Regions from separate parts of the Pseudomonas sp. H1_D04 genome, predicted to be linked through region 2. Evidence: predicted binding sites of a transcription regulator. Region 2 holds the regulator's gene; each other region holds the start of a gene.
What was found. The regulator sigma-54, encoded in region 2, starts transcription at its own class of promoters, with help from an activator protein. The targets are predictions, from matches to a motif close to ANTGGCATNNANNTTGCTNT.
Positions count from the first base shown of each region.

Region 1 (10,184 bases), 2.5 Mb from region 2:
CTGACCGTTAAGCAGGTTGGCTTCCTGGCACTGGGCGAGCAATTGGTTAAGTTCTTTGCTCTGGCTCAGGAGCTGATCGCCGACCGAGGAGTGGCTGGCCAGCTGCGCCAAGCCGTCGTGGTCTGCCGGCAGGCCAAGGCTGATCAGGATCTGGCTGCGTTTTTTGCCGTGCTGTTCCAAGAGGACAATCAGCGACTGTTTGCGGGCCAGAATTTCTTCCAGCAACGGCATATCCCGGCCGTAAAGGGCCAGTGATTCCTCTCTTAGCAGCTCCAGCAATTGTTGCGTCGGCGCTAGATCATCAATGATCAGTTGCAGCAAATGTTCGTCGTGATGCATGGCTGGCCTTGGGTTTTAAGCGTCCAAAAGCCCTGCGCAGGCCTTTGCCTAGCGCTCGGCTTCGAAATTAAGCAGCTTGCTGGCTACACGGTTGCTGTCGACTTTATAGCTGCCATCGGCGATTGCCTGTTTCAATTCGGCCACACGGGCTTTATTGACCACGGGTTGATCGCGCAGCGAGTCAGTGACCTTCTGCAACTGTTGAGCCTCATTGCTCAGGTGTACGGATTCCCCGCTCTGGCTGGCCTGTTCTGCCTTGACGGGCAGCGCCGGGGCCTTGGCTTCTACGCTGTCCTTGGTGCTGGTGGTGCGCGTAGTGCCTGACGTCGTCGGGGCGTTATTTAAACGGCTGAAATCGATGACCATGATAAAAAAACCTCTGGGTATTTGGACGCTTGCCATGTTTTCGGCCATACCCGGACAAACTTTAGGCGCGAATGACAATAAATCTCCGCACGGGACTTCTCGTGCACAGTGTAGGAAAACCCAGCGTCCTGTACCAGTAATCTATAAAGCGACCTCGACTTGCCCTGGGGCTGTCACCCGCGCCTTGATCACGCGGTTGGAGTTGAGGTTCTTGACTCGAATCTGTTCGCTCATGCCGCCGTTGGACAGTGCTTCGCCAGGCATTTTCACATTCAATCCCCCGCTGCTCGCGGAAATCACTACCTGATCGCCCTTGCGAATGACCTCGGCCTGTTCCAGATGCACCAGCGTAATCACCTGATCGGTGACCACTGGTCGGGTCAATTTCTGCCCGATGGCCTGGTCCACTGATGTGAGATAGCCCTGGTTGATCAGGCTGATGTCGCGTTCACGCAGCACAACGTCTTCAAAACCAATGATGCCGGTGCGTTTCAGCGGTCGGGCCACCACCACTACATCGCGGAATAGCTTGACCTGTGCCGGCACAAACACCGTCCAGGGCGAGGCGCCATCGCAGCGCACCCGCACCGTCACGCGGCCGATAGGCTGAGCAGGGCTTTCCAGGGTCGCTGTCAATTCCTTGTCGCACATAGGCATGCGCAGGCGCGGGTCCAACTGGTTGACCTGGATTTCATAACGCCCCGGTGTCTGGGTGGTCGCCAGATAATCTTCTACAGTGAACTCAAGAAAGCCCTGAGTGACGCCGATAAGTAGATCAGGCAAGGTGACGTTATCTGCGCGGGCCGTGGCGCCGAGGCAGAAAGCAAGCAATGCCACCGAGGCGCAGAGCAATCTGCGGTACTGTGGGAATCGAAGGCGTCGGGAAACTGTCGTTTTAATATCCATGGCCAATAAATAGCAAAGCTCGTGCCGTTTAGTGTTGGGTGCGCGTCGCACCTTCAAGGTTTTAGCGTAGGAGTCTGGGCATGGCAGGAGTAATGGATTCAGTAAACCAGCGCACACAGCTGGTAGGGCAGAATCGCCTGGAGTTGTTGCTTTTTCGCCTGGATGGCAAACAGCTGTACGGCATCAATGTGTTCAAGGTGCGGGAAGTGCTGCAATGTCCCAAGCTGACGATCATGCCCAAGTCCAGCCCTGTGGTGTGTGGCGTAGCCAACATCCGTGGCGCGACCATCCCGATTCTTGACCTGGCCCTGGCCACCGGTTCGGCTGGCCTGCAGGACCGCGAGAGCCCGTTCGTAATCATCACCGAGTACAACACCAAGACCCAGGGCTTCCTGGTGCGCTCGGTGGAGCGCATCGTCAACATGAACTGGGAAGAGATTCATCCGCCGCCCAAGGGCACTGGCCGCGACCACTACCTCACGGCGGTGACGCGGGTCGATAACCAGTTGGTGGAAATCATCGACGTGGAGAAGATCCTTGCCGAAGTTGCGCCGACCTCGGAATCGATTTCCGTGGGCGTGGTGGATGCCGAAACGGCGCATAAGGCGGTCTCGCTGCGTGTGCTCACGGTGGATGACTCCTCGGTGGCACGCAAGCAGGTGACCCGTTGCCTGCAAACCGTCGGCGTGGAAGTCGTGGCGCTTAATGATGGTCGCCAGGCGCTGGATTACCTGCGCAAGCTGGTGGATGAAGGCAAGAAACCGGAAGAAGAATTCTTGATGATGATTTCCGACATCGAGATGCCGGAAATGGACGGCTACACCCTCACGGCTGAGATACGCAGCGATCCACGCATGCAAAAATTGCATATCATCCTGCATACTTCGTTGTCGGGCGTATTCAATCAGGCGATGGTCAAGAAGGTCGGTGCCGATGACTTCCTGGCCAAATTCCGTCCTGATGACCTGGCATCCCGGGTAGTCGACCGGATCAAGGCAGCAGATCACAGCTAAGGGCTTGTTGCCCTGGCGGTCTTACGATTTTAGAGGCGGTATCAGTGTCTACGGGTAATTTGGATTTTGAACAGTTCCGGGTCTTCCTGGAAAAAGCCTGTGGCATATTGCTCGGTGAAAACAAGCAATACCTGGTATCCAGCCGTCTTAACAAACTGATGGAGCAGCAGGGCATCAAGTCTCTGGGCGAGTTGGTTCAACGGATCCAGGGGCAGCCGCGCAGTGGTCTCAAAGAAATGGTGGTCGATGCCATGACCACCAACGAAACCCTTTGGTTTCGTGATACTTACCCCTTTGAAGTGCTCAAGAGCAAAGTGCTGCCGGAGGCTATCAAGGCCAGCCCGGGCCAGCGTTTGCGCATCTGGTCGGCAGCCTGCTCCTCGGGGCAGGAACCGTACTCTATCTCGATGTCCATTGATGAGTTCGAACGGACAAACATGGGTCAGTTGAAGGCCGGGGCACAAATTGTTGCCACTGACCTGTCCGGCACTATGCTCACTAATTGCAAGACCGGCGAGTACGACAGCCTGGCTCTGGGACGTGGGTTGTCCCAGGAACGCCTGCAACGTTACTTCGACCCGAAAGGGGCGGGGCGTTGGGCGATCAAGGCGCCAATCAAGAGCCGCGTTGAGTTCCGCTCGTTCAACCTGCTTGATAGCTACGCCAGCCTTGGCAAGTTCGACATGGTGTTTTGCCGCAACGTGCTGATCTACTTTTCGGCCGAAGTGAAGAAAGACATCCTGTTGCGCATCCACGGCACCCTCAAGCGTGGTGGTTACTTGTTCCTCGGTGCTTCCGAGGCGCTCAATGGCCTGCCGGATCATTTCCAGATGGTGCAGTGCAGCCCTGGGATCATCTACCAGGCCAAGTAATAAAGCGTACGCGGTCAAGAATGTGGGAGGGGGCTTGCCCCGATAACGGTGGTTCAGTTGATGCATCTATCACTGATACACCGTTATCGGGGGCAAGCCCCCTCCCACATTTTTTTGTGCGGCAATCCTCAGGATAGCGGCAAGCCGGATTGCCGCTTTACTGGCGCTACGCGGAGACCCGTTGCCGCTTTTCTGGCATTGCCGCCGGCAATATCCCCGTAAACCCTTGATTCATGGGCTTTTCAGAAACTGGCATGCGCTTTGCTATAACCCAGTTAACGAACAGCAGGTCAGCCTAAAGGTTTCCGCCATGAGCATCAGCTTCGATAAAGCGCTCGGTATCCACGAAAAAGCCCTGGGCTTCCGCGCCCAGCGTGCTGAAGTCCTGGCCAACAACATTGCCAACGCCGATACCCCGAACTACAAGGCTCGGGACCTGGACTTCTCCGCCGTGCTTGCCGCACAGCAGGACAAGACCAAGAACGGCACCTTCGCCTTGAACATGACCAACAACCGTCATATCGAAGCACAAGGTCTGAGCAGTGGTGACGAGTCGCTGCTGTATCGCACGCCGATGCAGCCGTCGATCGACCAGAACACCGTCGACGCCCAGCTGGAGCAATCGGCCTACGCCGAGAACTCGGTGAACTTCCAAGCCAGCTTTACGCTGCTCAACAGCAAATTCAAAGGGCTGATGTCGGCCCTTCGTGGAGAGTAAGCCATGTCCCTGTCCAGTGTTTTCAATATTGCCGGTAGTGGCATGAGCGCCCAGACCACGCGTCTCAACACCGTCGCCAGTAACATCGCCAACGCCGAGACTGTGTCTTCGAGCATTGACCAGACCTACCGTGCGCGTCACCCGGTCTTCGCCACCATGTTCCAGGGCGGCCAGAACGGCGGCAGCGATTCGTTGTTTCAGGAGCAGGGCGCAGCAGGCTCTGGCGTGCAGGTGCTCGGCGTGGTCGAAGACCAGAGCAACCTCGAAGCCCGCTACGAGCCGAACCACCCGGCTGCGAACGAAAAAGGCTACGTGTACTACCCGAACGTCAACGTGGTCGAGGAAATGGCCGACATGATTTCCGCCAGCCGCTCGTTCCAGACCAATGCGGAAATGATGAACACCGCCAAAACCATGATGCAGAAGGTCCTGACCCTGGGTCAGTGATAAGGGGCGCCAAATAATGGCCATCGTTGATACGTCTACTAATTCGGCAGTCCAGGACCTTTTCAATTCCAAGGTCAGCACTGCAACAAACAATGTCGCGAGTACGGCTGCTGCTGCTACCGGCAATCAGTCGTTGGGTAAAGATGCATTCCTGCAGCTGCTCGTCACCCAGCTGAAAAACCAGGACCCGCTGTCGCCTCAGGACAACGGTGCATTTGTGGCCCAACTGGCCCAGTTCAGCAGCCTGGAAGGCATCAACACCCTCAACGACTCGGTGAATGCAATCTCCAGCAACTTCAGCTCCTCCCAGGCGCTGCAGGCTTCGTCGCTGGTTGGGCGTTCGATCATCACCCAGACCGACAAGGCCCTGGTGGATACGAGCAAGAGCATGAACGGTTCGGTAGCTGTGACTGCAGCCACCGGTAACGTCGCCATCAAGATCACAGACAAAGATGGCAACTTGGTGCGCACCATTGATATGGGTGCCCAGAGCGCCGGCACCGCGAGCTTCATCTGGGATGGCAAGAACGATGCGGGTGAGGTGGCTCCAGCGGGCACCTACACCTTCGCGGCCACGACCAAGAATGACGCGGGCGATTCAGTGGCCCTGGCCACTTCGTTGCCGGCAACGGTGACCAGCGTGACTTTGAGCAAGACCGGTGGCGAGATGCTGCTGAACCTTGCGGGTGGCATGGGCAGCGTCAAGCTGTCGCAAATTCAGACTATCGGTACATAGAGCCGGCTAACTACGGCAGAGGGAGAGAAACATGTCTTTTAATATCGGCCTTAGCGGCCTCTATGCGGCCAACAAACAATTGGACGTGACTGGCAACAACATCGCCAACGTCGCGACCACTGGCTTCAAGTCGTCCCGTGCGGAATTCGCCGACATCTACGCCGCGTCCAAATTGGGCACCGGCCAGAACAGCATCGGCAATGGTGTGAACCTGGCGGCGGTGTCCCAGCAGTTCACCCAAGGTGACGTCAACAACAGCGGCGGCGTGCTGGACATGGCGATCCAGGGCGGTGGCTTCTTCGTGCAGAAGGGCAGCGACGGTTCGCTGGAATACACCCGTAGTGGTGCGTTCCGTGCCGACAAAGACGGCTATATCACCAACAACACCGGCACCTCGCGCCTGCAAGGCTACGCAGCGGATGAAGACGGCAAGATCATCAAGGGTGGCTTGACCGACCTGCAACTGAACTTGTCTTACCTGCCGCCGAAGGCGTCCACCAAAGTGGATTCCACCAGTAACCTGAACTCGTCGGAGCCGGTGATCAATCAGACCGACAAGCCGTTCAACCCAAGCGACACCACCACCTTTACCACTCAGTACAGCACCACCTTGTACGACTCCCAAGGCAACTCGCACGCCATGGTGCAGTACATGGTGAAAACCGACGCCAACGAATGGAATGCCTACACGTTGATCGATGGTCGTAACCTGGATGGTTCCAAGCCGACAACGACCGGCACCACTGCACCTGTGCCATCGACCATCACTTTTGATGGTGCCGGTAAGCTTAAAGATGTTGTTACCGGTGGCGTGAGCAGCAAGACATTGACGCTCACTGGCTGGGTCCCAGGATCGGTGACCGATGGCAATTGGACGCCAAACGAAGCGACCGCCGGGCCAATTGCCGTGAATATGGGCAATATCACCCAGTACAACTCGGCCAGCTACCGCAACCCACCGACTACCGACGGCTACGCCACCGGCCAGATCACCGGCCTGAAAATCGACGGCAACGGCGTCATGTTCGCCACGTTCAGCAACCAGCAGAGCAAGGCCATTGGCCAGATCTCCCTGGCCAGTTTCAACAACGAACAGGGCCTGCAGCCTGCGGGCAGTACCGCTTGGAGAGAGACCTTCTCCTCGGGCCAGCCGGGTTACGACACCCCGCAATCCGGGACCCTGGGTTCGATTGTGGCCAACTCCCTGGAGAACTCCAACGTCAACCTGACCAACGAGCTGGTAGACCTGATCAAGGCCCAGAGCAACTATCAGGCGAACGCCAAGACCATCTCCACCCAGAGCACCATCATGCAGACCATCATTCAGATGACCTGATGCGGTAATGCTCCACAAGAAGCCCCTCGTGAGAGGGGCTTTTTTGTGGATGTAAGAAAAGTGTGTTTGAAACGGTCCCCACGCGTGAGAGCGATCAAACCGCAGGCAAAAGAAAACCCCCGACCAGCCCAGAGGGTTGATCGGGGGTTTCGAGTAAGCGCTGTTGGGCGCTTACCTGCTCAGCTTATTGGCAAGCTTCGCAATCCGGCTCATCAATCGCGCAGGCCTTTGGCACGGGTGCCGGATCGGCTGGAGCAGCGAGTACCGAGTCATCACCATGGTTGCCGCTGGATACAGCGTTCAGCTTACCGGTGTTGATGGTCGACTTCTCGGTGCTGGTTGCGGCCAGGGCACGGAGGTAGTAAGTGGTTTTCAGGCCACGGTACCAAGCCATGCGGTAGGTCACGTCCAGCTTCTTGCCCGAAGCGCCAGCGATGTACAGGTTCAGGGACTGAGCCTGGTCGATCCACTTCTGACGACGGCTGGCGGCGTCAACGATCCACTTGGTGTCCACTTCGAAGGCGGTCGCGTAGAGCTCTTTGAGTTCTTGCGGGATGCGCTCGATCTGCTGCACGGAACCGTCGTAGTACTTCAGGTCGTTGATCATGACCGAGTCCCACAGGTCGCGAGCCTTGAGGTCGCGAACCAGGTACGGGTTGATCACGGTGAATTCGCCCGACAGGTTCGATTTCACATACAGGTTCTGGTAGGTCGGTTCGATCGACTGGGACACGCCGGTGATGTTGGCGATGGTCGCGGTCGGTGCGATGGCCATGATGTTGGAGTTACGAATACCTTTCTGCACGCGGGCACGTACCGGCGCCCAGTCCAGGGATTCTTCCAGGTCAACATCAATGTACTTCTGGCCACGTTGCTCGATCAGGATCTGTTGCGAGTCCAGCGGCAGGATGCCTTTGGACCACAGCGAACCCTGGAACGTCTCGTAGGCACCGCGCTCGTCGGCCAGGTCGCAGGACGCCTGGATCGCGTAGTAGCTGACCGCTTCCATGGACTTGTCGGCGAACTCGACCGCTGCATCCGAACCGTAAGGAATGTGCTGCAGGTACAGCGCGTCCTGGAAGCCCATGATGCCCAGGCCAACCGGGCGGTGCTTGAAGTTGGAGTTCTGCGCCTGTGGCACCGAGTAGTAGTTGATGTCGATTACGTTATCGAGCATGCGAACTGCGGTGTTGACGGTGCGCTCCAGCTTGGCAGTGTCCAGCTTGCCGTTGACGATGTGGTTCGGCAGGTTGATCGAACCCAGGTTGCAAACGGCGATCTCGTCCTTGTTGGTGTTCAAGGTGATCTCGGTGCACAGGTTCGAGCTGTGAACCACGCCCACGTGCTGCTGCGGGCTGCGCAGGTTGCATGGGTCCTTGAAGGTCAGCCATGGGTGGCCGGTTTCGAACAGCATGGACAGCATCTTGCGCCACAGGTCTTTGGCCTGGATGGTCTTGAACAGCTTGATCTTGCCTGGGTACTGGGACAGGGCTTCGTAATACTCGTAGCGTTCTTCGAAAGCCTTGCCGGTCAGGTCGTGCAGGTCCGGCACTTCGGATGGCGAGAACAGGGTCCACGGGCCGTCATCGAAGACACGCTTCATGAACAGGTCAGGGATCCAGTTGGCGGTGTTCATGTCGTGGGTACGACGACGATCATCACCTGTGTTCTTGCGCAGCTCGATGAACTCTTCAATGTCCATGTGCCAGGTTTCCAGGTAGGCACACACAGCGCCTTTGCGCTTGCCGCCCTGGTTGACCGCTACCGCGGTGTCGTTCACGACTTTCAGGAACGGTACGACGCCCTGGGACTTGCCGTTGGTGCCCTTGATGTACGAACCCAAGGCCCGCACCGGCGTCCAGTCGTTGCCCAGGCCGCCTGCGAATTTGGACAACATGGCGTTGTCGTGGATCGCGTGGTAGATGCCCGACAGGTCATCCGGCACGGTGGTCAGGTAGCAGCTCGACAGCTGTGGACGCAGGGTGCCGGCGTTGAACAGCGTCGGGGTCGACGACATGTAGTCGAAGGACGACAGCAGGTTGTAGAACTCGATCGCACGGTCTTCTTTGTGCTTCTCTTCAATCGCCAGGCCCATGGCCACGCGCATGAAGAACACTTGCGGCAGTTCGAAGCGGATACCGTCCTTGTGGATGAAGTAACGGTCGTACAGGGTTTGCAGGCCCAGGTAAGTGAACTGCTGGTCGCGCTCGTGATTGATCGCCTTGCCGAGTTTTTCCAGGTCGAAAGTGGCCAGGATTGGGTTCAGCAATTCGAACTCGATACCCTTGGCGACGTAGGCAGGCAGAGCCTTGGCATACAGGTCGGCCATTTCGTGGTGGGTGGCGCTGTCGGCCACGCCCAGGAAGCCCAGACCTTCGGCACGCAGGGTGTCCATCAGCAGGCGCGCGGTCACGAACGAGTAGTTCGGCTCGCGTTCAACCAGGGTACGGGCGGTCATCACCAGGGCGGTGTTGACGTCGGTCAGGGCCACGCCGTCGTACAGGTTCTTCAGGGTTTCGCGCTGGATCAGGTCACCGTCGACTTCTTCCAGGCCTTCGCAGGCCTCGGTGATGATGGTGTTCAGGCGGCCCAGGTCCAGCGGTGCAAACGTACCGTCGGCCAGGGTGATGCGGATCGACGGGTGAGCTTGTACGGCGGCTTCTTCGGCCGGGGAGCGCACGGCGCGCTCTTTGGAGCGGGCGTCACGGTAGATCACGTAGTCGCGCGCAACTTTTTGCTCGCCGGCACGCATCAGGGCCAGTTCGACCTGGTCCTGGATTTCTTCGATGTGGATAGTGCCGCCCGACGGCATGCGACGCTTGAAGGTCGCGGTGACTTGTTCGGTCAGGCGGGCAACGGTGTCGTGGATGCGCGACGAAGCGGCAGCGGTGCCGCCTTCAACTGCAAGAAACGCTTTGGTGATAGCGACGGTGATTTTGTCATCGGTGTAAGGAACGACAGTGCCGTTACGCTTGATCACGCGCAGTTGCCCTGGTGCAGTGGCGGACAGATCCATATTCGAATCTGCTGCCAGCGGCACGGAGCCCTGCGGGTTCTCGCGAGTTGTGTCGGTTTGCATGGGGGGTTGTCTCCACATTCTATATTTATTTGGGCACCATCACGGTGCCCACCGTTCCGTCCTGAAGCACTTACAGCAGGCGTTGGCCTGGCATAACAACTTCGGGACAGGAGGAAGGGGGGCTGTTCGCGCCGCTTCCATGCCGAAGTCTTCGGTTCGGGGCTTTAATGCCCTTGGCCGTATTCCTGGTGGGTGACAGTTGCCAGGTTCAAGCACTGCAACACCCGTACCGTTTTCTGCTATTGGAGCTTGAAAACGGCTGCCATCCGCTTGAGCGGTTTGGGCTTTCAAAAAATGCTTGGGTTCGACCAAACAGGAGCAAGAAAGGGCTTGAGTTTCTTGTCTGACTTGTGTTGGGTCTTTTCGCTCAAA
Region 1 is NZ_CP162826.1:3,639,167-3,649,350, forward strand. Features, by position in the region: gene AB4N82_RS16870 (flagella synthesis protein FlgN) at 1-339, opposite strand, end outside; gene flgM (flagellar biosynthesis anti-sigma factor FlgM) at 388-705, opposite strand; gene flgA (flagellar basal body P-ring formation chaperone FlgA) at 847-1,611, opposite strand; gene AB4N82_RS16885 (chemotaxis protein CheV) at 1,692-2,624, shown strand; gene cheR (protein-glutamate O-methyltransferase CheR) at 2,669-3,496, shown strand; gene flgB (flagellar basal body rod protein FlgB) at 3,807-4,214, shown strand; gene flgC (flagellar basal body rod protein FlgC) at 4,218-4,661, shown strand; gene flgD (flagellar hook assembly protein FlgD) at 4,678-5,397, shown strand; gene flgE (flagellar hook protein FlgE) at 5,429-6,733, shown strand; gene AB4N82_RS16915 (ribonucleoside-diphosphate reductase subunit alpha) at 6,918-9,812, opposite strand.
Region 1: flgB (flagellar basal body rod protein FlgB) is a predicted target of sigma-54. The motif match lies at 3,745-3,764, and genes of this name have one in related genera.

Region 2 (10,184 bases):
AAGCAAGGTGTTGCCACCTATACCGGCGGCGTAATCATCACCCAAGGGTCGATGAAGATCACCGGTAATACCGTGACACTGACGCGTACCCAAGCCGGTGACATCGACGTCGTGACCTCAGTGGGCAACCTGGCTTACTTCGAACAGAAGCAGTCCGCTGCCGACACTGGCCCGATGAAGGGCTACGGCAAGACCATTCAGTATCACGCCCAGCAGAATCGCATTGTGCTGATCGACCAGGCCAAGGTGCTCAGCCCCGATGGCAACTCCACGGAAGGTGAAAAGATCACCTATGACACCGTGAAACAGATCGCTAACGCCGGTCGTGCCAATGGCAGCAAGGTCACCGCACCGCGCCCACGCATCGACATGGTTATCCAGCCGAAGAAGAAGGCCGAGTAATGGCAACCCTGAAAGCCCAGCATCTGGCCAAGGCCTATAAAAGCCGTCAGGTCGTGCGCGACGTCAGCCTGTCGATCGACAGCGGCCAGATCGTCGGCTTGCTCGGCCCCAACGGCGCAGGCAAGACCACATGCTTCTACATGATTGTTGGCCTGGTCCAGGCGGATCAGGGTCGCGTACTGATCGACGACCTGGATGTCAGCCACCAGCCAATGCACGGTCGTGCACGCGCGGGTATTGGCTATCTTCCTCAAGAAGCATCGATCTTCCGCAAACTGTCAGTTGCCGACAACATTATGGCCATTCTTGAAACTCGCAAGGAACTGGACCGTGACGGCCGCCGACAGGAGCTGGAAAGCCTGCTGCAGGAATTCCATATCAACCACATTCGCGACAACCTTGGCATGAGCCTGTCCGGTGGTGAGCGGCGTCGCGTGGAAATCGCCCGCGCCCTGGCCACTGCCCCCAAGTTCATTCTGCTGGACGAACCGTTTGCCGGCGTCGACCCTATCTCGGTTGGCGACATCAAGCAGATCATCCATCACCTCAAGGCCAAGGGCATCGGTGTACTGATCACCGATCACAACGTGCGTGAGACCCTCGATATCTGCGAAACCGCGTATATCGTCAACGATGGTCAACTGATCGCAGAAGGCGACTCCGCCACCATTCTGGCCAACGAACTGGTCAAGGAAGTGTACCTGGGTCACGAGTTTCGCCTGTAAAGCCGCCTGCACAAACAAGGCGGTGGCAGGTCGTTTGCCTGATGCGCGGGAGTCAATGAAAACCTCCGGTTTTTTATTGTTACCGCGCTCTAGGCAAAGCCCTCGATATCAGGCATATAATTTGCTTATGTTTGGCGCTCACGCGCCCTGTCGTGGATGGCGCGTTGCGCCGGCGAATAAGGTGTTAAGCCCCTGCCATGAAACCATCGCTAGTCCTAAGAATGGGCCAGCAGCTGACGATGACACCGCAGCTGCAACAGGCCATCCGCCTGCTCCAATTGTCGACCCTGGACCTGCAACAGGAAATCCAGGAGGCTCTGGAGTCTAATCCGATGCTCGAACGCCAGGAAGAAGGCGACGACTTCGATAATGCAGACCCGTTGGCCGACAACATCGAGCAAAAACCCAACGCAGACGTGCAGGAACCGTCCTACCAGGAAACCGCCCCTACGGTGGATAACCTTGAGGAAGGCGATTGGAACGAACGCATTCCCAACGAGCTTCCCGTAGACACTGCTTGGGAAGACGTCTACCAGACCAGCGCCAGCAGCCTGCCCAGCAACGACGATGATGAGTGGGACTTCACTACCCGCACGTCCGCCGGCGAAAGTCTGCAGAGCCATCTGTTGTGGCAACTGAACCTCGCACCGATGTCGGACACCGATCGCCTGATCGCCGTCACCCTGATCGATTGCATCAATAACCAAGGCTATCTGGACGAGACACTCGAAGAGATTCTTGAGGCCTTCGACCCCGAACTAGATATCGAACTGGACGAAATCGAAGCCGTCCTGCACCGCATCCAGCAATTTGAGCCCGCGGGTATTGGTGCGCGCACCCTTAGCGAATGCCTGCAGCTGCAACTGCGCCAGCTGCCCGCCAAGACCCCATGGCTCGCCGAGGCCCAGCGCCTGGTCACCGAATACATCGACCTGCTCGGCAGCCGCGATTACAGCCAACTGATGCGTCGCATGAAACTCAAGGAAGACGATCTGCGCCAGGTCATCGAGCTGGTGCAAAGCCTCAACCCGCGTCCCGGCTCGCAGATCGAGTCCAGCGAGGCCGAATACGTAGTTCCTGACGTGATCGTGCGCAAGGACAACGAGCGCTGGCTGGTGGAGCTTAACCAGGAGTCAGTGCCACGCCTGCGAGTCAACCCGCAATATGCAGGTTTCGTGCGACGCGCCGACACCAGCGCCGACAACACCTTCATGCGCAACCAGTTGCAGGAGGCGCGCTGGTTCATCAAGAGCCTGCAAAGCCGTAACGAAACCCTGATGAAAGTCGCCACGCAGATCGTCGAGCATCAGCGCGGCTTCCTGGAATACGGCGATGAAGCGATGAAGCCTTTGGTTCTGCACGATATCGCCGAAGCGGTAGGCATGCACGAGTCGACGATTTCCCGCGTTACCACGCAAAAATTCATGCATACCCCACGGGGTATTTATGAGTTGAAATACTTTTTCTCCAGCCATGTCAGCACCTCAGAAGGCGGCGAATGCTCGTCCACGGCAATCCGCGCAATCATCAAAAAACTGGTTGCCGCGGAAAATCAGAAAAAGCCGTTGAGTGACAGCAAGATCGCTGGTTTACTGGAGGCACAAGGCATTCAGGTCGCCCGTCGAACCGTCGCCAAGTACCGCGAATCCCTTGGGATCGCGCCTTCCAGCGAGCGTAAGCGTTTGATGTGACGGGCGGGCCACAGCGTTCCAGTGGCGGGTATTCCTACCCGCCGCTTTATGCACTGGCAACGAAGGAGAAGCTGTATGCAAGTCAACATCAGTGGACACCATGTAGAAGTCACCCCTCCCCTGCGCGAATATGTCGAGCAAAAGCTGAAAAAGCTTGAGGGTCATTTTGACAAGATCACCAATGTGCAAGTGATCATGAAGGTCGACAAGCTTCAGCAGAAAATCGAAGCGACCCTACAGATTCCCGGTGGCGAAGTAGTCGCCAACGCCGAGCATGAAGACATGTATGCATCAATCGATGCCTTGACTGACAAGCTCGACCGCCAACTTAAAAAGCATAAGGAAAAGCAGCAGAGCCTTCTTCAGGGCACAGGCCGCTAACACTCCCCACCCATGATTCGACTTGAAACCATCCTGACCCCCGGCCGTTCCCTCGTGAACGTGCCGGGCGGCAGCAAGAAGAAAGCCCTCGAACAAATTGCCAACCTGATCAGCAGCCAAGTGCCTGAACTGGAGATGCAAGATGTCTTCGAGGCTCTGATTGCCCGTGAAAAACTGGGTTCCACCGGTTTTGGTAACGGCATCGCCATTCCTCACTGTCGCCTCAAAGGCTGTGAGACACCTGTCAGCGCGCTGCTGCACTTGGACGCGCCTATCGATTTCGATGCCATTGATGGCGCCCCGGTCGACCTGCTGTTTGTTCTGCTGGTCCCACAGGCCGCCACCGATGCGCACCTGGAACTGCTTCGGCAGATCGCCAGCATGCTCGACCGCAAAGAAGTACGCGACAAACTGCGCAGTGCCAGCAGCAACGAGGCGCTGTACCAAGTTGTCCTGGATGAGCAAAACGGGCAGTAATCATGCGTTTGATCATCGTCAGCGGCCGCTCCGGCTCGGGTAAAAGTACCGCCCTCAACGTTCTTGAGGACAACGGCTTCTATTGCATCGATAACCTGCCGGCCGGCCTACTGCCGGAGTTGGCGGAACGCGCTCTGATCCACACCGAGCTGGCGCAACCTCTGGTTGCCGTTTCGATCGACGCCCGCAACCTGCCCAGCCACCTCTCTCGGTTCCCGGAACTGTTGGAAGAAGTGCGCGCCAAGCATATTCATTGTGATGTGCTGTACCTGGACGCCGATGAAGAGACGCTGCTCAAACGCTTCTCCGAAACCCGTCGACGCCACCCCCTCAGCAGCCCTCACCGTTCTCTGGCTGAAGCCATCGAGGACGAAACCAAGTTGCTGGGGCCGATCATTGACCTCGCCGACCTTAAGATCAACACCACCGGCCTTAACCTTTACCAGCTGCGCGATGCCATCAAACTGCGCCTGCTGAACCAGCCGGAGCCTGGCACGGCGTTTCTCGTCGAGTCTTTTGGCTTCAAACGTGGCATGCCGGTGGATGCCGATCTGGTGTTCGACGTGCGCTGCCTGCCCAACCCCTACTGGAAGCCAGAGTTACGCGACCAATCAGGGCTGGACCTACCTGTGGCTGAGTACCTAGCCGCGCAGCCGGATGTGGAGGAGATGTTCCAGGACATTTCCAGCTATCTGCTCAAGTGGCTGCCGCGCTTTGCCGCGAGCAACCGGGCCTATGTCACTATTGCCATTGGATGCACCGGCGGTCATCACCGTTCGGTATACCTGACCGAGCGCTTGGGCCAAGCACTGCAACAAACCCTCAAGAACGTCCAGGTTCGCCACCGCGACCTTAGCTGAAAGGAACACCTGCGCGATGCCCGCTCTGGAAATTGAAATCATCAACAAGTTGGGTTTGCACGCCCGCGCCTCGGCCAAGTTTGTCGGAGTAGCCGGGCAGTTCCCCTGCCAGATCAGGGCTGGACGCACACCTGAAAGCATGGTCGACGGCAAAAGCATCATGGCAATGATGATGCTGGCGGCCGGCAAAGGCACCAAAATTCATTTGAAGACCGAAGGCGAGCAAGACCAGGAAGCGATGGAAGCTCTGGTGGCGTTGATCAACAACTACTTTGATGAGGGTGAGTAACCTCACCCTTTGACACAAACGTGAAGCCGCAACGGCTTCACCCCAATGCGGTATCCATCGCCATCATCAAGCAAAATCCAATGCAGAGCCCCAAGCTGGCGAGCTTTTCGTGGCCATTGCGCCGCGACTCCGGGATCACCTCATGGGTCACTACCAACAGCATCGCCCCGGCAGCCAGCGCCAGCCCCAAAGGCAACAACACCTCGGCCAGGCTCACCAGCCAAGCGCAGAGCACGGCAAACACCGGTTCCACCAAGCCTGAAGCAGCACCAATCAGGAATGCCTTGGCCCGCGACATCCCTGCCCCGGCCAACACCAACGCAATCACAAGACCTTCGGGCACATCCTGCAAGGCGATGCCCATGGCCAAGCTGTCGGCATCCGGCATGCCGCCGCCGGCAGAGACGCCAACCGCCATGCCTTCCGGAATGTTGTGAGCAATGATAGCGAACACGAATAGCCAGATGCGCGGCGACATCATCGGTTTGTCCGGCGTGCCCACCAGCATTTCCGGACTCGCGCCGGAGACCTTGCGGTCAACCAGATACAGCCCGAACGCTCCCAACATAATGCCGAAACTGATCAGCCCGCTCGCGCCCCAGGACGTAAGCCCCAGGCTTTCCGCAGCAGCGATACCCGGTACCACCAGTGAAAAGGCGGTTGCAGCCAGCATCACGCCAGCCCCAAAGCCCAGCAAGGTATCGCTCACGGCCACCGGCATCCGCCGAATCACCAATACCGGAACCGCGCCCAGCGCAGTACCGAGCGCGCAGATCGCCCCGCCCTGCAAAGCACGCAGGATGCGCGGTTCAAGGTCCAGCCAGGCCAGCCCGTGGGCCACCAGCAATGCAGTACCTGCCAGTAGCAGTAGCGAGCCAAGCGCATAACGAAACATTCGCACGCTGCCGATCGCCAGTGTTTCAGTGCCCATAGTCGGCCTTAGATCTTGTTATAGAGGTAAATGTCAGGCCATAGCAGCCTGATAGCGTGCGGCAACTTCTGGCCAGTTAATAACACTGTAGAAGGCATTGATGTATTCCGGGCGGCGGTTCTGGTAGCGCAAATAGTAAGCATGCTCCCATACGTCCAGGCCGAGGATCGGCGTGTTGCCGCTCATCAGCGGGCTGTCTTGGTTACCGCTGCTTTCCACCACCAAGGTCTTTTGCGGCGTAACGCTCAGCCAAGCCCAGCCACTGCCGAAGCGGGTCAATGCGGCTTTGGTGAAGGCCTCCTTGAAACTATCAAAACCTCCAACTTGCTCGTCAATTGCCTTGCCCAATGCGCCCTCTGGCTTACCGCCCCCTTGAGGTGACATCACCGCCCAGAACAGCGAGTGGTTAGCGTGGCCGCCACCTTGGTTGATCACGGCTGCGCGAAGCTTTTCCGGTAGTTGGTGCACGCTGGACACCAGTTTTTCCACCGGCCAGCCGGCGAACTCAGTGCCCTCGACGGCGGCATTAAGGTTGTTGATGTAGGTCTGGTGATGCTTGGTGTAGTGAATTTCCATGGTTTGCGCATCAATATGCGGCTCCAGGGCATCGTAGGCGTAAGGCAAGGCAGGCAAGGTATAGGTCATATCAATGTGCTCCGTATTGAGGCGTAGTCGGTTGCGCAGCAGTACCGCCCAGCAAGCGATGGGTGCGCGGGTACTCGCCGTGATCGCTGATGAAATTCAACAGTTCGACGTAAGTCTTGCTGCTCTGGCGCAGGGCCGCCTCCCGCAGCTGCGGGCTCAGGCGCGCGTCCTGCATGGTCTGCAGCAAGCGCTGGTGAATGGCGCAAAGGTATTCGGCGCTTTCCTCAGGCTGATTCAAGTGCAGGTGCAGGTCCGCCAGGTTGTGATGGGAAATGACGCAAGCCGCCACTGCTTCGTCGGCATTCGCCCAGCGTTCGAACAGCACCTGGGCCAAGGCCAGGGCTTGCAAATAGGCCTCGCGAGCGTCAACCAACTCGCCTTGCATAAAGCAGCGATTGGCCCGTTCGATCGTGCGCTTCCAGTGCTCCATGGTGAGCCTCCAAAGCAGAGTCGGTGATTAAACGCCGCCAGCCGTGAGCTTTTCCGGATCCAGCAGGATTTCCAGTTGGCTGCGCGGCAAGTCGGTGTGCTCAAGGGCGACATCAATCACTGGACGGCCTTGCTGATAGGCCTTCTTGGCGATTTCAGCAGCCTTTTGGTATCCAATGATCGGGTTGAGTGCAGTAACCAGTATCGGGTTGCGCGACAGTGCTTCCTTGAGCTTGGCTTCATTGACCTTGAAGCTGGCGATGGCTTTGTCCGCCAGCAGGCGACTGGAGTTGGCCAGCAGTTCGAGGCTGCTGAGCAGGTTCTGGGCGATGATAGGCAGCATCACGTTCAGCTCGAAGTTGCCGGATTGGCCAGCGACGGTAATCACCGTGTCATTGCCAATGACTTGTGCAGCCACCATGGCAGTCGCTTCAGGGATTACAGGGTTGACCTTGCCGGGCATGATCGAAGACCCCGGCTGCAGGCCTTCCAGCTCGATCTCACCCAGGCCGGCAAGTGGACCGGAGTTCATCCAGCGCAGGTCATTGGCGATCTTCATCAGCGATACGGCGGTGGCTTTCAGTTGGCCGGACACCGCCACGGCTGTGTCCTGGGAACCAATCAGCGCAAACAGGTTTTTACCCGGAGTGAATTTCACATCCGTCAGGCTGCTTAGTTGCTGACTGAAACGCGCCGCGAATTCCGGATGGGCGTTGATCCCAGTGCCCACCGCCGTTCCGCCTTGCGCGAGGGCCTGCAGGCTTGGCAGCAAGTCCTGCAGATGACCGATATTGGCTTTGAGTTGCTGCGCCCAACCATCGAGTACCTGACTCATACGGACCGGCATGGCGTCCATCAGGTGCGTGCGGCCTGTCTTGATGAACGGGTGAACTTCTTTGGCTTTCTGCTCGATCACCTGCACCAGGTGAAGAAGCGCCGGAAGCGTTTGCTCGTGCAATACCAGCGCCGCGCTGACGTGAATAGTGGTCGGGATAATGTCGTTGCTGCTTTGGCCGCAGTTGACGTGATCGTTCGGGTTCACCGCTTCGCCCAGCAAACGGCTGGCGAGGGTCGCGATCACTTCGTTGGCGTTCATGTTGGAGCTGGTACCAGAGCCGGTCTGGAAGATATCCACCGGGAAGTGCTGCATGAAGTCGCCTTCCAGCAACCCTTGGGCAGCATCAACGATGGCCTTGCCCTGCCCTTCGCTGATTTGCTTGAGGTCGACGTTGACCTTGGCGGCAGCAGCCTTGGCAAGGATCAAGGCGCGAATAAACTGTGCCGGCATACGTTGGTGGCTGATAGGGAAGTTGTTCACTGCGCGCTGGGTCTGTGCGCCATACAAGGCCTCGGCAGGCACTTGCAGTTCGCCCATGCTGTCGCGTTCGATACGGGTGTTACTCATCGTTAGATCCTTGCACCAGGTCGGAGTGGGAGATTGATGGCAGCAATTCGCACGTCGCCAATTGCCAGGCAAAGGTCTGCCAGCGCTTGAGGCGGCAGGCACAGTGGGAGAGTTTTTCCAAGTCGCGCAGAGGGCGCCAAGCCTGATCCAGACAAGTGGAACGCCAATGCCAAGGCAAGGCGATATCACTGGCGGTATCGATTAACAGGCGGAATGACGTTTCAGCGATCGTCCACGGATGAGTCGCAGTGCAGCACGCCAGGTATCGACCCTCATTTAGGTAATGTTCGATCAGGCGAGGTTCATCAGGATCGAGGCCGCAGCGAATCTGACGACTCATCCAGCGCCAGCTTTCCAGGTACGGATCCTCATGCAGGACAGAACTCATGATCCATGCTCACTCGATAATGATATTTATTATTAAATGATATTGAGAATCAACGCAATGGCAGCATTGTGATCGCCCTGAATTCCAAGCACAAAAAAAGCGCGCTATCCGTGGGATAGCGCGCTTCTCAGAGAGGATCGATCAGCTGCCGGCGACAGTCATCCGCTCGATCAACACCGAACCGGTGCGAATATTGCTGCGCAGTTCCAGATCGTTACCCACGGCAACGATCTGCTTGAACATGTCACGCATATTGCCGGCAATCGTCACTTCCTGAACCGCGAACTGAATCTCGCCATTTTCCACCCAGAAACCCGCCGCGCCGCGGGAGTAATCGCCAGTGACCATGTTCAGGCCGTGCCCCATCAATTCGGTTACCAGCAGGCCACGTCCCATACGCCGCAACAGCGCTGCCTGATCTTCATCGCCATGGGTCACGAACAGGTTATGTACGCCGCCGGAGTTGGCAGTGCTGGGCAGGCCGAGTTTGCGACCTGAGTAAGTACCCAGTACGTAAGACACCAACTCACCGTTCTCGACGAACGGCTTGGCGTACGTGGCCAGGCCATCGCCATCGAACGCCGAGCTGCCCATGGCGCGCATCAAGTGCGGACGCTCATCAATGGTCAACCAATCGGGAAAGAGCTTCTGGCCAATGGCGCCTTCAAGGAACGACGACTTGCGATACAGATTGCCGCCCGAAATCGCGCCAAGGAAACTGCCAAACAAACCGCCCGCCAACTCCGCTGAAAACAGCACCGGCACTTCGCAGGTTGGCACCGGACGGGCGCCCAGGCGGCTAGCGGCACGTTGTGCGGCACGCTGACCAATGCTGACCGGGTCGGCCAGCAGTTCACCCTGACGGCTCACGTCATACCAGTAATCACGCTGCATCTGGCCATTGGCCTCGGCGATCATCACGCAGCTCAAGCTATGACGGGTGGATGCATATCCCCCGGTAAACCCGTGGCTGTTGCCATAAACACGACAGCCTTGGTGAGTATTCAACGTGGTGCCATCGGCGTTCTTGATGCGGGCATCAGCATCAAACGCAGCGGCTTCACAGGTCAGCGCCAGCTCAATGGCCTGCTCGGGCGTAATGTCCCAGGCATGGAAAAGATCGAAATCCTTCAAGTCCTTGGCCATCAGCGCTTTGTCTGCCAGACCTGAGCTTTCATCTTCGGAAGTGTGCTTGGCAATCGCCAACGCAGCGGCCACAGTCTCGCGAATGGCTTCCGGGCCACTGGCGGAGGTACTGGCCGACCCTTTACGCTGCCCCGAATACAAGGTGATGCCAAAGCCCTGGTCGCGGTTGAATTCAACAGTTTCCACTTCCCGCTGACGTACCGACGTCGACAGACCCTGCTCCAGCGAGACCGCAACTTCACAGGCACTGGCCCCCTGGCGCTTAGCCTCGGCAAGGATCTGCTCGACTTGTTCCTGCAGGGCCGGTAACGCTTGCGGACCGACGCTTTGGGCTGCACTCATGGTTTTCTCCACTCAAATTCTGCTTTCGGTTAAGGCCATCGAGCGACCGGGCCGGACAAGCGGCCCCCGACTG
Region 2 is NZ_CP162826.1:1,142,095-1,152,278, forward strand. Features, by position in the region: gene lptA (lipopolysaccharide transport periplasmic protein LptA) at 1-402, shown strand, start outside; gene lptB (LPS export ABC transporter ATP-binding protein) at 402-1,127, shown strand; gene AB4N82_RS05320 (RNA polymerase factor sigma-54) at 1,325-2,818, shown strand; gene hpf (ribosome hibernation-promoting factor, HPF/YfiA family) at 2,894-3,199, shown strand; gene ptsN (PTS IIA-like nitrogen regulatory protein PtsN) at 3,212-3,676, shown strand; gene rapZ (RNase adapter RapZ) at 3,679-4,536, shown strand; gene AB4N82_RS05340 (HPr family phosphocarrier protein) at 4,553-4,825, shown strand; gene AB4N82_RS05345 (ZIP family metal transporter) at 4,863-5,756, opposite strand; gene AB4N82_RS05350 (superoxide dismutase) at 5,790-6,401, opposite strand; gene AB4N82_RS05355 (hypothetical protein) at 6,403-6,831, opposite strand; gene AB4N82_RS05360 (class II fumarate hydratase) at 6,859-8,235, opposite strand; gene AB4N82_RS05365 (FagA protein) at 8,228-8,623, opposite strand; gene pmbA (metalloprotease PmbA) at 8,765-10,111, opposite strand.

Region 3 (10,184 bases), 2.8 Mb from region 2:
CGAGCGAAGGTTACGACGCTCAGTTGAACGCAATCAAAAGTCTGGTAGCAGAAGACCCGGGCCGTGTGGCCCAGGTCGTGAAAGAGTGGATTAACGCAGATGAGTGATCGAGCCGCTGTTGCCAAGCTCACCAAGGTCGACAAAGCCGCAGTCCTGCTGCTGTCGCTCGGTGAAACCGATGCCGCCCAAGTGCTGCGCCACATGGGGCCCAAAGAGGTCCAGCGTGTGGGCGTGGCCATGGCGCAGATGCGCAATGTGCACCGTGAGCAAGTCGAGCAGGTGATGAGCGAGTTCGTCGAGATCGTCGGCGACCAGACCAGCCTGGGCGTCGGCTCCGACAGCTACATCCGCAAGATGCTCACCTCGGCCCTGGGCGAAGACAAGGCCAACGGCCTGATCGACCGCATCCTGTTGGGCGGAAACACCAGCGGTCTGGACAGCCTCAAGTGGATGGAACCGCGCGCCGTCGCCGACGTGATCCGCTTTGAACACCCGCAGATCCAGGCCATCGTGGTGGCGTACCTCGACCCGGACCAGGCCGGTGAAGTGCTCGGCCATTTCGACCATAAAGTGCGTCTGGACATCATCCTGCGCGTCTCATCGCTGAACACCGTGCAGCCGGCGGCCCTGAAAGAATTGAACACCATCCTGGAGAAACAGTTCTCCGGCAACTCGAATGCCTCGCGGACCACCTTGGGTGGTATCAAGCGTGCGGCAGACATCATGAACTTCCTCGACAGCTCGGTCGAAGGCCAGTTGATGGACTCGATCCGCGAGATCGACGACACCCTGTCCGGCCAGATCGAAGACCTCATGTTCGTGTTCAACAACCTCTCCGATGTCGACGATCGTGGCATCCAGGCGTTGCTGCGCGAAGTGTCCTCCGACGTGCTGGTGCTTGCCCTCAAAGGCTCGGACGAAGGCGTCAAAGAGAAGATCTTCAAGAACATGTCCAAGCGTGCTTCCGAACTGTTGCGCGACGACCTGGAAGCCAAAGGCCCGGTGCGCGTCAGCGACGTGGAAACCGCGCAGAAAGAAATCCTCACCATTGCCCGCCGTATGGCCGAAGCCGGAGAAATCGTTCTCGGTGGGAAGGGCGGCGAAGAAATGATCTAAGGCGCCCCTGATGTCGAACAAAGATGAGGCGCCCAGCGATCTGATTCGCGCACGGGATGTCGGTGGGTTCGACATCTGGTCGTTGCCCAGCTTCGACCCGCATGTGCCCGAGCCTGAGCCGGAACCCGTTGAAGAAACGCCGGTGGAAATGGAAGAAGTGCCGCTGGAAGAAGTCCAGCCACTGACCCTGGAAGAGTTGGAAAGCATCCGCCAGGAGGCCTACAACGAAGGCTTCGCAGCGGGTGAAAAAGACGGTTTTCGCAGCACCACTCTCAAGGTGCGCCAAGAGGCCGAAGCGGCGCTGAGCGTCAAGCTGGCCAGCCTGGAACGCTTGATGGGTGTGCTGTTCGACCCTATCGCCGAGCAGGATGCGCAGATTGAAAAATCCATGGTCGGCCTGGTGGAGCATATTGCACGCCAGGTGATCCAGCGCGAACTGGTGCTCGACTCCAGTCATATCGAAAGCGTGATGCGCGAAGCACTCAAGCTGCTGCCCCTGGGTGTCGGCAATGTGCGGCTGTACATCAATCCGCAGGATTTCGAACAGGTCAAAGCCCTGCGCGAGCGCCATGAAGAAACCTGGCGCATCGTCGAAGACGCAGCGCTTCAGCCCGGTGGTTGCCGGGTCGAGACCGAACACAGCCGCATTGATGCGACGGTGGAAACCCGCATCAGCCAGATCATGGCCAAGCTGCTGGATCAAGTCCACGAGCAGGTGTTGAACCCCGCCGAACCTGACCTCAGCGTCGACCTGGACGCCGCCGATGCGCCTTGATCGCACCAGCTTCGTCAAGCGCCTGAGCGGCTACGTCGAGGCCACTGAATTGCCCGGCCAGCCGATCCTTGAAGGGCGCCTGTTGCGTATGGTCGGCCTGACCCTCGAAGCCGAGGGCCTGCGCGCCGCCATGGGCAGCCGCTGCATGGTGATCAACGACGACAGCTACCACCCGGTGCAGGTCGAAGCGGAAGTGATGGGCTTTTCCGGCAACAAGATCTTCCTGATGCCCGTCGGCAGCCTGGCGGGCATCGCCCCCGGCGCCCGCGTGGTACCGCTGGCCGATACCGGCCGCCTGCCCATGGGCATGAGCATGCTCGGCCGGGTGCTGGACGGCGCCGGTCGTGCGTTGGACGGCAAGGGCGGCATGAAAGCCGAAGACTGGGTGCCGATGGACGGCCCCACCATCAACCCGCTCAACCGCAACCCCATCAGCGTGCCGCTGGATGTGGGCATCCGCAGCATCAACGGTTTATTGACGGTCGGCCGCGGCCAGCGTCTGGGCCTGTTCGCCGGTACCGGTGTGGGTAAGTCGGTGTTGCTCGGCATGATGACGCGCTTTACCGAGGCCGACATCATCGTGGTGGGGCTGATCGGCGAGCGGGGCAGGGAAGTTAAGGAATTCATCGAGCACAGCCTCGGTGAAGAAGGCCTCAAGCGCTCCGTCGTCGTCGCCTCCCCAGCGGATGATGCGCCGTTGATGCGTTTGCGCGCGGCCATGTACTGCACGCGCATCGCCGAATACTTTCGCGACAAGGGCAAGAACGTCCTGTTGCTGATGGACTCGCTCACCCGTTTTGCCCAGGCCCAGCGGGAAATCGCCCTGGCCATCGGCGAACCCCCGGCGACCAAGGGCTACCCACCGTCGGTGTTCGCCAAGCTGCCGAAACTGGTGGAGCGAGCCGGTAATGCCGAGGCCGGTGGCGGCTCGATCACTGCGTTCTACACGGTGTTGTCCGAAGGCGATGACCAGCAGGACCCTATCGCCGACTCGGCGCGGGGCGTGCTCGACGGCCACATTGTGCTGTCGCGCCGTTTGGCCGAAGAAGGGCACTACCCGGCTATCGATATCGAAGCGTCCATCAGCCGGGTCATGCCGGCGGTGGTCACGCCGGAGCATATGGTCCGCGCGCAACAGTTCAAGCAGTTGTGGTCGCGCTATCAACAGAGCCGCGACCTGATCAGCGTTGGCGCCTACGTGGCCGGTGGCGATCGCGACACCGACCTGGCGATCGCCCTGCAACCGCAGTTGGTGACTTACCTGCGCCAAGGCCTCAACGACAAGATCAGCATGGGTGAAAGCGAAGCGCATCTGCATTCCATCTTCGCCCCTGCGCCAGGCGGCTAAGCCATGGCCAACAGCCGCGCCGCGCGCCTGGCCCCCGTGGTGGACATGGCCGAAAAGGCCGAAAAAACCGCCGTACAGCGCCTGGGTTATTTCCAGGGCCAAGTGCGCTTGGCGGAAAGCAAGTTGGGTGACCTGGAACGCTTTCGCGGCGAGTACCAACAGCAATGGATCGAGCGCGGCACCAAGGGCGTTTCGGGTCAGTGGCTGATGGGCTACCAGGGCTTTCTCAACCAGTTGGAAACCGCCGTGGGCCAACAGCGCCAGAGCCTGGCCTGGCACCAGAACAATCTCGATAAGGCCCGCGAAAGTTGGCAAGAGGCGTTTGCCCGGGTCGAAGGATTGCGCAAGCTGGTGCAGCGCTATATCGATGAAGCGCGGGCGCTGGAAGACAAGCGTGAGCAGAAGTTGCTCGATGAGCTATCACAACGTCTTCCCCGCCAATCACAATTCTGAATGTGCCAGGGGGCTTGCCCCCGATAGCGATAGATCGGTCACTGAATTTGTTGACTGACCCACGGCTATCGGGACCAGGCCCTCTTCCGCATTTGACCTGCGGTGTTGCCCGGATCTCATTCGCCTGCTACACCTTGTGTCTATGCCCATGACAAGGAAGCAGTCGCATGTCAATCGAGTCAGAAGTATCCCTGGACGGGAAGAAGTTGACGATCGCTATCAAGGGACGGTTTGATTTCGGCAGTCATCAGACGTTTCGTGACGCCTACGAGCGTTACTACAAAGTGCCTGAGCTGTATGTGGTCGATCTGAAAGAAACCACGTACATGGACAGCTCGGCCTTGGGCATGCTCCTGCTGTTGAGGGACCATGCTGGCGGCGAAGAGGCGCGGGTTGAGGTGGTCAACACCAACTCCGATGTGCGCAAGATCCTCGCCATCTCCAACTTCGACAAGCTGTTCGACATCAAGTGAGCGCCCAGGCCCCCGCGGTTGAGCCGCTGACGATCCTGATCGCCGATGATAACGCTGCCGATCTTCTGTTGCTGTCGACCATTGTGCGGCGCCAGGGGCATCAGGTGCTCACCGCTACCAACGGCGAGGAAGCCGTCGAAGTCTTTGCCCGCGAACGGCCGCAGCTGGTGCTGATGGATGCTTTGATGCCAGTGATGGATGGCTACGGCGCTGCGCGGTGGATCAAGCAACTGGCGGGGGAAGAATTGGTCCCCATCATTTTCCTCACCTCCCTGCGCGAAAGCGCTGCCCTGGCCGAGTGCCTGGATGCCGGCGGTGATGACTTCCTGCCCAAACCCTATAACCAACTGATCCTGGCGGCCAAGATCAACGCCATGGACCGCCTGCGCCGCCTGCAAGCCACGGTGTTGCAGCAACGCGACATGATTGCCAAGCACCACGACTACCTGCTGCATGAGCAGCGCGTGGCCAAGGCAGTGTTCGATAAGGTCGCCCACTCCGGCTGCATCAATGCCGCACCGAACATCCGCTACCTGCAATCGCCCTATGCGCTGTTCAATGGCGACCTGCTGCTGGCGGCCTACACGCCGTCAGGCGACATGCACGTGCTGCTCGGCGATTTCACCGGCCATGGCTTGCCGGCGGCGGTGGGCGCTATGCCCCTGGCGGAAGTGTTCTATGGGATGACCGCCAAGGGCTATGGCCTGACGCAGATCCTTCGGGAGATGAATGCCAAGCTCAAGCGCATCCTGCCGGTGGACATGTTCTGCTGCGCCACCCTGTTGTGCCTGAGCACCGAGCGGCGCGTGGTGGAGGTGTGGAACGGGGGCATGCCCGACGGTTATGTGCATGACATCGCCAGCGGCAAGCGCACCCCGATGCAGTCGCGGCATTTGCCGTTGGGGGTGTTGTCGGCGCAAGCGTTTGATGACCGCACCGAAGTCTGGCCCATGGCGTTGGGCGACCGTGTGTTCCTGCTGTCCGACGGCGTGCTGGATACCGCAGATGCCAACGATCAACTGTTCGGCGCCGAGCGTTTGCAGCAGGTCTTTGCGGCCAATCGCGAGCCCAATCGTCTGTTTGAAGACATCGAACAGGCCCTGGCGGCGTTTCGCGGTGAAGCGCGTGATGACGTGAGCATGGTGGAAATCACCCTGCAGCACGGCCAATCCCTGCGCGCCACCGGGCCGTTGTATGCCGACAGCGGCCAATCCTGCCCGCTGGATTGGTCGGTGAGCTTCGAGTTTCGCGCCGAGACCCTCAAGCGCTACAACCCTTTGCCCTATCTGCTGCAACTGCTGCTTGAAATCCACGGCCTGCGCGAGCAGAGCGGGGCGCTCTACAGCGTGATGGCTGAGCTGTATTCCAACGCCCTGGAACATGGTGTGCTGGGGCTGGACTCGCGGCTCAAGCGCAATGCCCAGGGGTTTGCCGAATATTACCGCCAGCGCAATGACCGCCTGGCGAAGTTGAACAGCGGTTACGTGCGGGTGCATGTGCAGGTGGCGCCCACCCACATGGGCGGCAAAATGACGTTGCGCCTGGAAGACAGCGGGCCGGGTTTCGACGTGGAACAGATGCTGGCACGGCCGCTGGACGTCGATCGTCTGTCGGGTCGGGGCCTTAGCCTGGTGCGCCAGTTGAGCAGCGACGTACGCTGGTCTGACGGCGGGCGCAGTGTCTGCGTGGAGTTTTGCTGGGGGGCTCTGGCATAATCCGCCGATTCTTGATCAAGGAGCGAGCAAGTGGCAGAGATTCATATGGACCCGCAGGTGTTGTCGGGTTTGCAGGAGGTTATGGAGGGCGAGTATCCCAAGCTGCTTGATACCTTTCTTGATGACTCCCAGAAACGCATCGAGGCCCTGCACCAGGCGCGGGATGATGCCAAGGCTTTGGGACGGATTGCGCATAGTTTCAAGGGGAGCAGTGGGAACCTTGGGGCGCTGCGGTTGGCGCAGTTGTGTCAGTCGCTTGAGGCCAGGTCTTCTGAGCCGGCTTCGGACTTGGGGGAGTTGGTGGATCAGATTGATCGGGAGTTTGCGTTGGTGCGGCCCTTGTATGAGCACGAAAGGCAACGGTTTCAACTTTGATGGGTGACCTGTCCGTTACCGAATAACGGATAGGTCCACCCAAAAAACCGCAATCCAAGAAACCTGGCCCAACTCTTGCTCTATCTCCAGATACTGCATCCCCGACCCCCATGCAGTGGAGACCTTTACCTATGCCAGTCGCCCCCAATTCGCTTCTTCAGGCTGCCCCCGCGGCCAAGCCTCAAGCGCCCGCTGCCAACCCCCAGGTAGCGGCTGCGGACCCACGGGACAAGGGCCCTGGCTTCGCTCAAGTGTTCGCCAGCCAAGGCTCGAAACCGTCGGTCAAAACCGACGACAACGCGGCTAAACCCACACGCGACAAGCCTGTCGACGCCAGCGCCAAGCCGGCTGCCGGTACCGACAAGCCTGCCGCCAGTACACCGGCGGTTGCCGATAGCGGCAAGACCTTGCCTGCCAAGCCGTCCGACGACAGCGCCAATAAGGATGACGACGCACCCGCCGATCCAGCACTCGCGCAGCAGCCCCCGACTGATCCCGTCGTCGACCCGGCCATGATTGCCGCTGTCACGCCTGTGGTCTTGCCGGTGGTCGTGCCGGTGGAAACCCCGGAACCCGCCGCTGCCGCCCAGGACGACAAGGCCCTGCCGTTGGTCGCTGTGCCCATCGCGGCGACCGAGGAGGTCAAGCCGGCCTTCGATCCTGAGGCTGATCCCCTGGATGCCATGCCGGCCGTGCGCCTGGCGATGGAGCAGGGCGGGCATGTGTCGGCCAGCAGCCAGGCGCCGGCCAAAACCGCACCGACGACTACCCAGGACCAGCCAACCGCCGCGCAGAACTTTGCCGCTGGCCTGGCCACAATGGTCGACCAGCAAGCCACCAAAGACAGCACTGACCAAGGCGGTGACAAGGCCTTCAGCGGCTTGATCGAAGACGGCCTCAAAGACCTTAAAAACGCCACCAGCGACACCCGTGTCGATGATTTCGCCAATCGTTTGGCGGCATTGACCCAGGCGGCCACGCCGAAAACGGCCAACGCGTTGCCGCCGGTGACGAATGCGCCACTGGCCATGCACCAGAGCGGTTGGACCGACGAGATCGTCAATCGAGTGATGTACCTGTCCAGCGCCAACCTCAAGTCGGCGGAGATCCAGTTGCAACCGGCTGAACTCGGTCGTCTGGATATCAAGGTCAACATGACCGCCGACCAGCAAGCCCAGGTCAATTTCATGAGCGCCCACCCGGTGGTGCGTGAAGCGCTGGAAAGCCAGTCGGGTCGCCTGCGGGAAATGTTTGCGCAACAGGGCATGGGGCAGGTGGACGTCAACGTGTCCGACCAATCCCGTGGTCAGGAGCAGCAACAGCAGCAGGCCCAGACCAGTGGCGTGAGTCGCAGCGGGCGAGGGGCTGACAGCGGCGACAGTGGCAACCACATTGATGTGGCTGAAGCCGTGGTGCCAGTGAGCTCTACAGTGATCGGCTCCAGCGCCGTCGATTACTACGCCTGACTTGAGCCGCGTACAGATCCAAATTGTGGGAGGGGACTTGCCCCCCCGATGAGGGTGTATCAGTTAATCGATGTATGAACTGACACACCCTCATCGGGGCAAGCTCCCTCCCACATTTGTTTTGTGGTGTTCGTTCGTCTCTGCCTGCCAGACAACTCTGGCATAACACTTGCTCTTGCCTATCCGTAGATCTATGAATTCCCGAATAGTGACGGATTATTGGCATGGCGAAGAGCGACGACGCAGCAAAAGCACCCGCACCGGCAGGCAAAGGCAAGCTCAAGCTTATCCTGATGATAGTCGTGGGCCTGCTCCTGGCCATCGGGGCCTCGGTGGGCGGCACTTGGTACATCATGCATAGCAGTGCAAGCAAACAGGCACCTGCCGCCGAAACCGCCAGTAACGTCAAGTCACCGGCAATCTTCGAGCCGATGCTTCCGGCCTTTGTCGCCAACTTCAATCAGAACGGTCGTCAACGCTACCTGCAAGTGAGCATCACCTTGCTGGCACGGAATGCGGCGGATCTGGATGCCCTCAAAGTGCATATGCCGGTGATCCGCAACAACCTGGTGATGCTGTTCTCCGGGCAGAGCTTCGACACCTTGGCCACCCCGGTGGGCCAGGAAATGCTGCGCCAGAAGGTCACTGCCAGCGTGCAGGAAGTGGCCCAGAAGGAGCTCGGCAAAGTCGTGGTCGAGCAGGCGCTCTTCACTAACTTCGTATTGCAGTAGGATCACGACATGGCCGTGCAAGACCTGCTGTCCCAGGATGAAATCGACGCGCTGTTGCATGGCGTCGACGACGGTCTGGTACAGACCGAAATGGCTGCCGAGCCCGGCAGCGTCAAAAGTTATGACCTGACCAGCCAGGATCGCATCGTCCGTGGACGCATGCCGACGCTGGAGATGATCAACGAACGCTTTGCTCGCTACACCCGGATCAGCATGTTCAACATGCTGCGCCGCTCGGCGGACGTGGCGGTGGGCGGCGTGCAGGTGATGAAGTTCGGTGAGTACGTGCATTCGCTGTACGTTCCCACCAGCCTTAACCTCGTCAAGATCAAGCCGTTGCGCGGCACTGCGCTGTTCATCCTCGACGCCAAGCTGGTGTTCAAGCTGGTGGACAACTTCTTCGGCGGTGACGGTCGTCACGCCAAGATCGAAGGCCGTGAATTCACCCCCACCGAATTGCGCGTCGTGCGCATGGTGCTGGAGCAGGCCTTCATCGATTTGAAGGAAGCCTGGCAGGCGATCATGGAAGTCAATTTCGAGTACATCAACTCGGAAGTGAACCCGGCCATGGCCAACATCGTCGGCCCGAGCGAAGCGATTGTGGTGTCCACTTTCCACATCGAACTCGATGGCGGCGGCGGCGACCTGCACGTGACCATGCCGTACTCGATGATCGAGCCGGTGCGCGAGATGCTTGATGCCGGTTTCCAGTCCGACCTGGACGACCAGGACGAGCGTTGGGTCAAGGCCTTGCGCGAAGACTTGCTGGACGTCGACGTGCCGCTGAGCGCCACCGTGGCACGTCGCCAATTGCGCCTGCGGGATATTTTGCACATGCAGCCGGGAGACATCATCCCGGTCGAATTGCCGGAAGAAATGATCATGCGCGCCAATGGCGTGCCGTCGTTCAAGGTCAAGCTGGGTTCCCATAAGGGCAACCTGGCGCTGCAAGTGGTTGAGCCGATCAACCGTCGCTGATGCATCCCCTATTTATGAATGTTTGCTCCGCCGAGGACATGTAATGGCTACCGAACACGAAAACACTTCCGCCGAAGACCAGGCTCTGGCTGACGAATGGGCTGCGGCCCTGGAAGAAACCGGCGATGTTGGCCAGGACGATATCGACGCCCTGCTGGCCGCCGATGCCGCCACTGCCCCCGCAGGTAACCGCCTGCAGATGGAAGAGTTTGGCAGCGTGCCGAAGAACAACGACCCGGTGACCCTCGATGGGCCGAACCTGGACGTGATCCTCGACATCCCGGTGTCGATTTCCATGGAAGTGGGCAGCACCGATATCAACATCCGCAACCTGCTGCAACTCAACCAGGGCTCGGTGATCGAGCTGGATCGCCTGGCGGGTGAGCCCTTGGACGTGCTGGTCAACGGCACCCTGATTGCCCACGGTGAAGTGGTGGTGGTCAACGAAAAGTTCGGCATCCGCCTGACGGACGTGATCAGCCCAAGCGAACGCATCAAGAAGTTGCGCTGATATGAAGCGGCTGATGGTGGGACTGTTGGTCGCGCTGCCATTGGGCGCTTGGGCCGCAGAGCCGGTGGCCCAGGCGGCCGCCGCGGCGGCGCCGGTCGGCAGCGGCCTCGGTGGCCAGTTGACCCAACTGGTGCTGGGGCTGTTGCTGGTGGTTGGCCTGATCTTCGTGTTGGCCTGGCTGTTGCGCCGCGTACAGCAGGTGGGTCCGGGTAACGCGCAGGTGATCGAGATGATCGGCTCCCG
Region 3 is NZ_CP162826.1:3,951,856-3,962,039, forward strand. Features, by position in the region: gene fliF (flagellar basal-body MS-ring/collar protein FliF) at 1-107, shown strand, start outside; gene fliG (flagellar motor switch protein FliG) at 100-1,116, shown strand; gene fliH (flagellar assembly protein FliH) at 1,127-1,891, shown strand; gene fliI (flagellar protein export ATPase FliI) at 1,881-3,239, shown strand; gene fliJ (flagellar export protein FliJ) at 3,243-3,692, shown strand; gene AB4N82_RS18355 (STAS domain-containing protein) at 3,860-4,165, shown strand; gene AB4N82_RS18360 (SpoIIE family protein phosphatase) at 4,162-5,880, shown strand; gene AB4N82_RS18365 (Hpt domain-containing protein) at 5,911-6,255, shown strand; gene AB4N82_RS18370 (flagellar hook-length control protein FliK) at 6,387-7,721, shown strand; gene fliL (flagellar basal body-associated protein FliL) at 7,946-8,452, shown strand; gene fliM (flagellar motor switch protein FliM) at 8,462-9,430, shown strand; gene fliN (flagellar motor switch protein FliN) at 9,474-9,941, shown strand; gene fliO (flagellar biosynthetic protein FliO) at 9,943-10,184, shown strand, end outside.
Region 3: AB4N82_RS18370 (flagellar hook-length control protein FliK) is a predicted target of sigma-54. The motif match lies at 6,318-6,337, and genes of this name have one in related genera.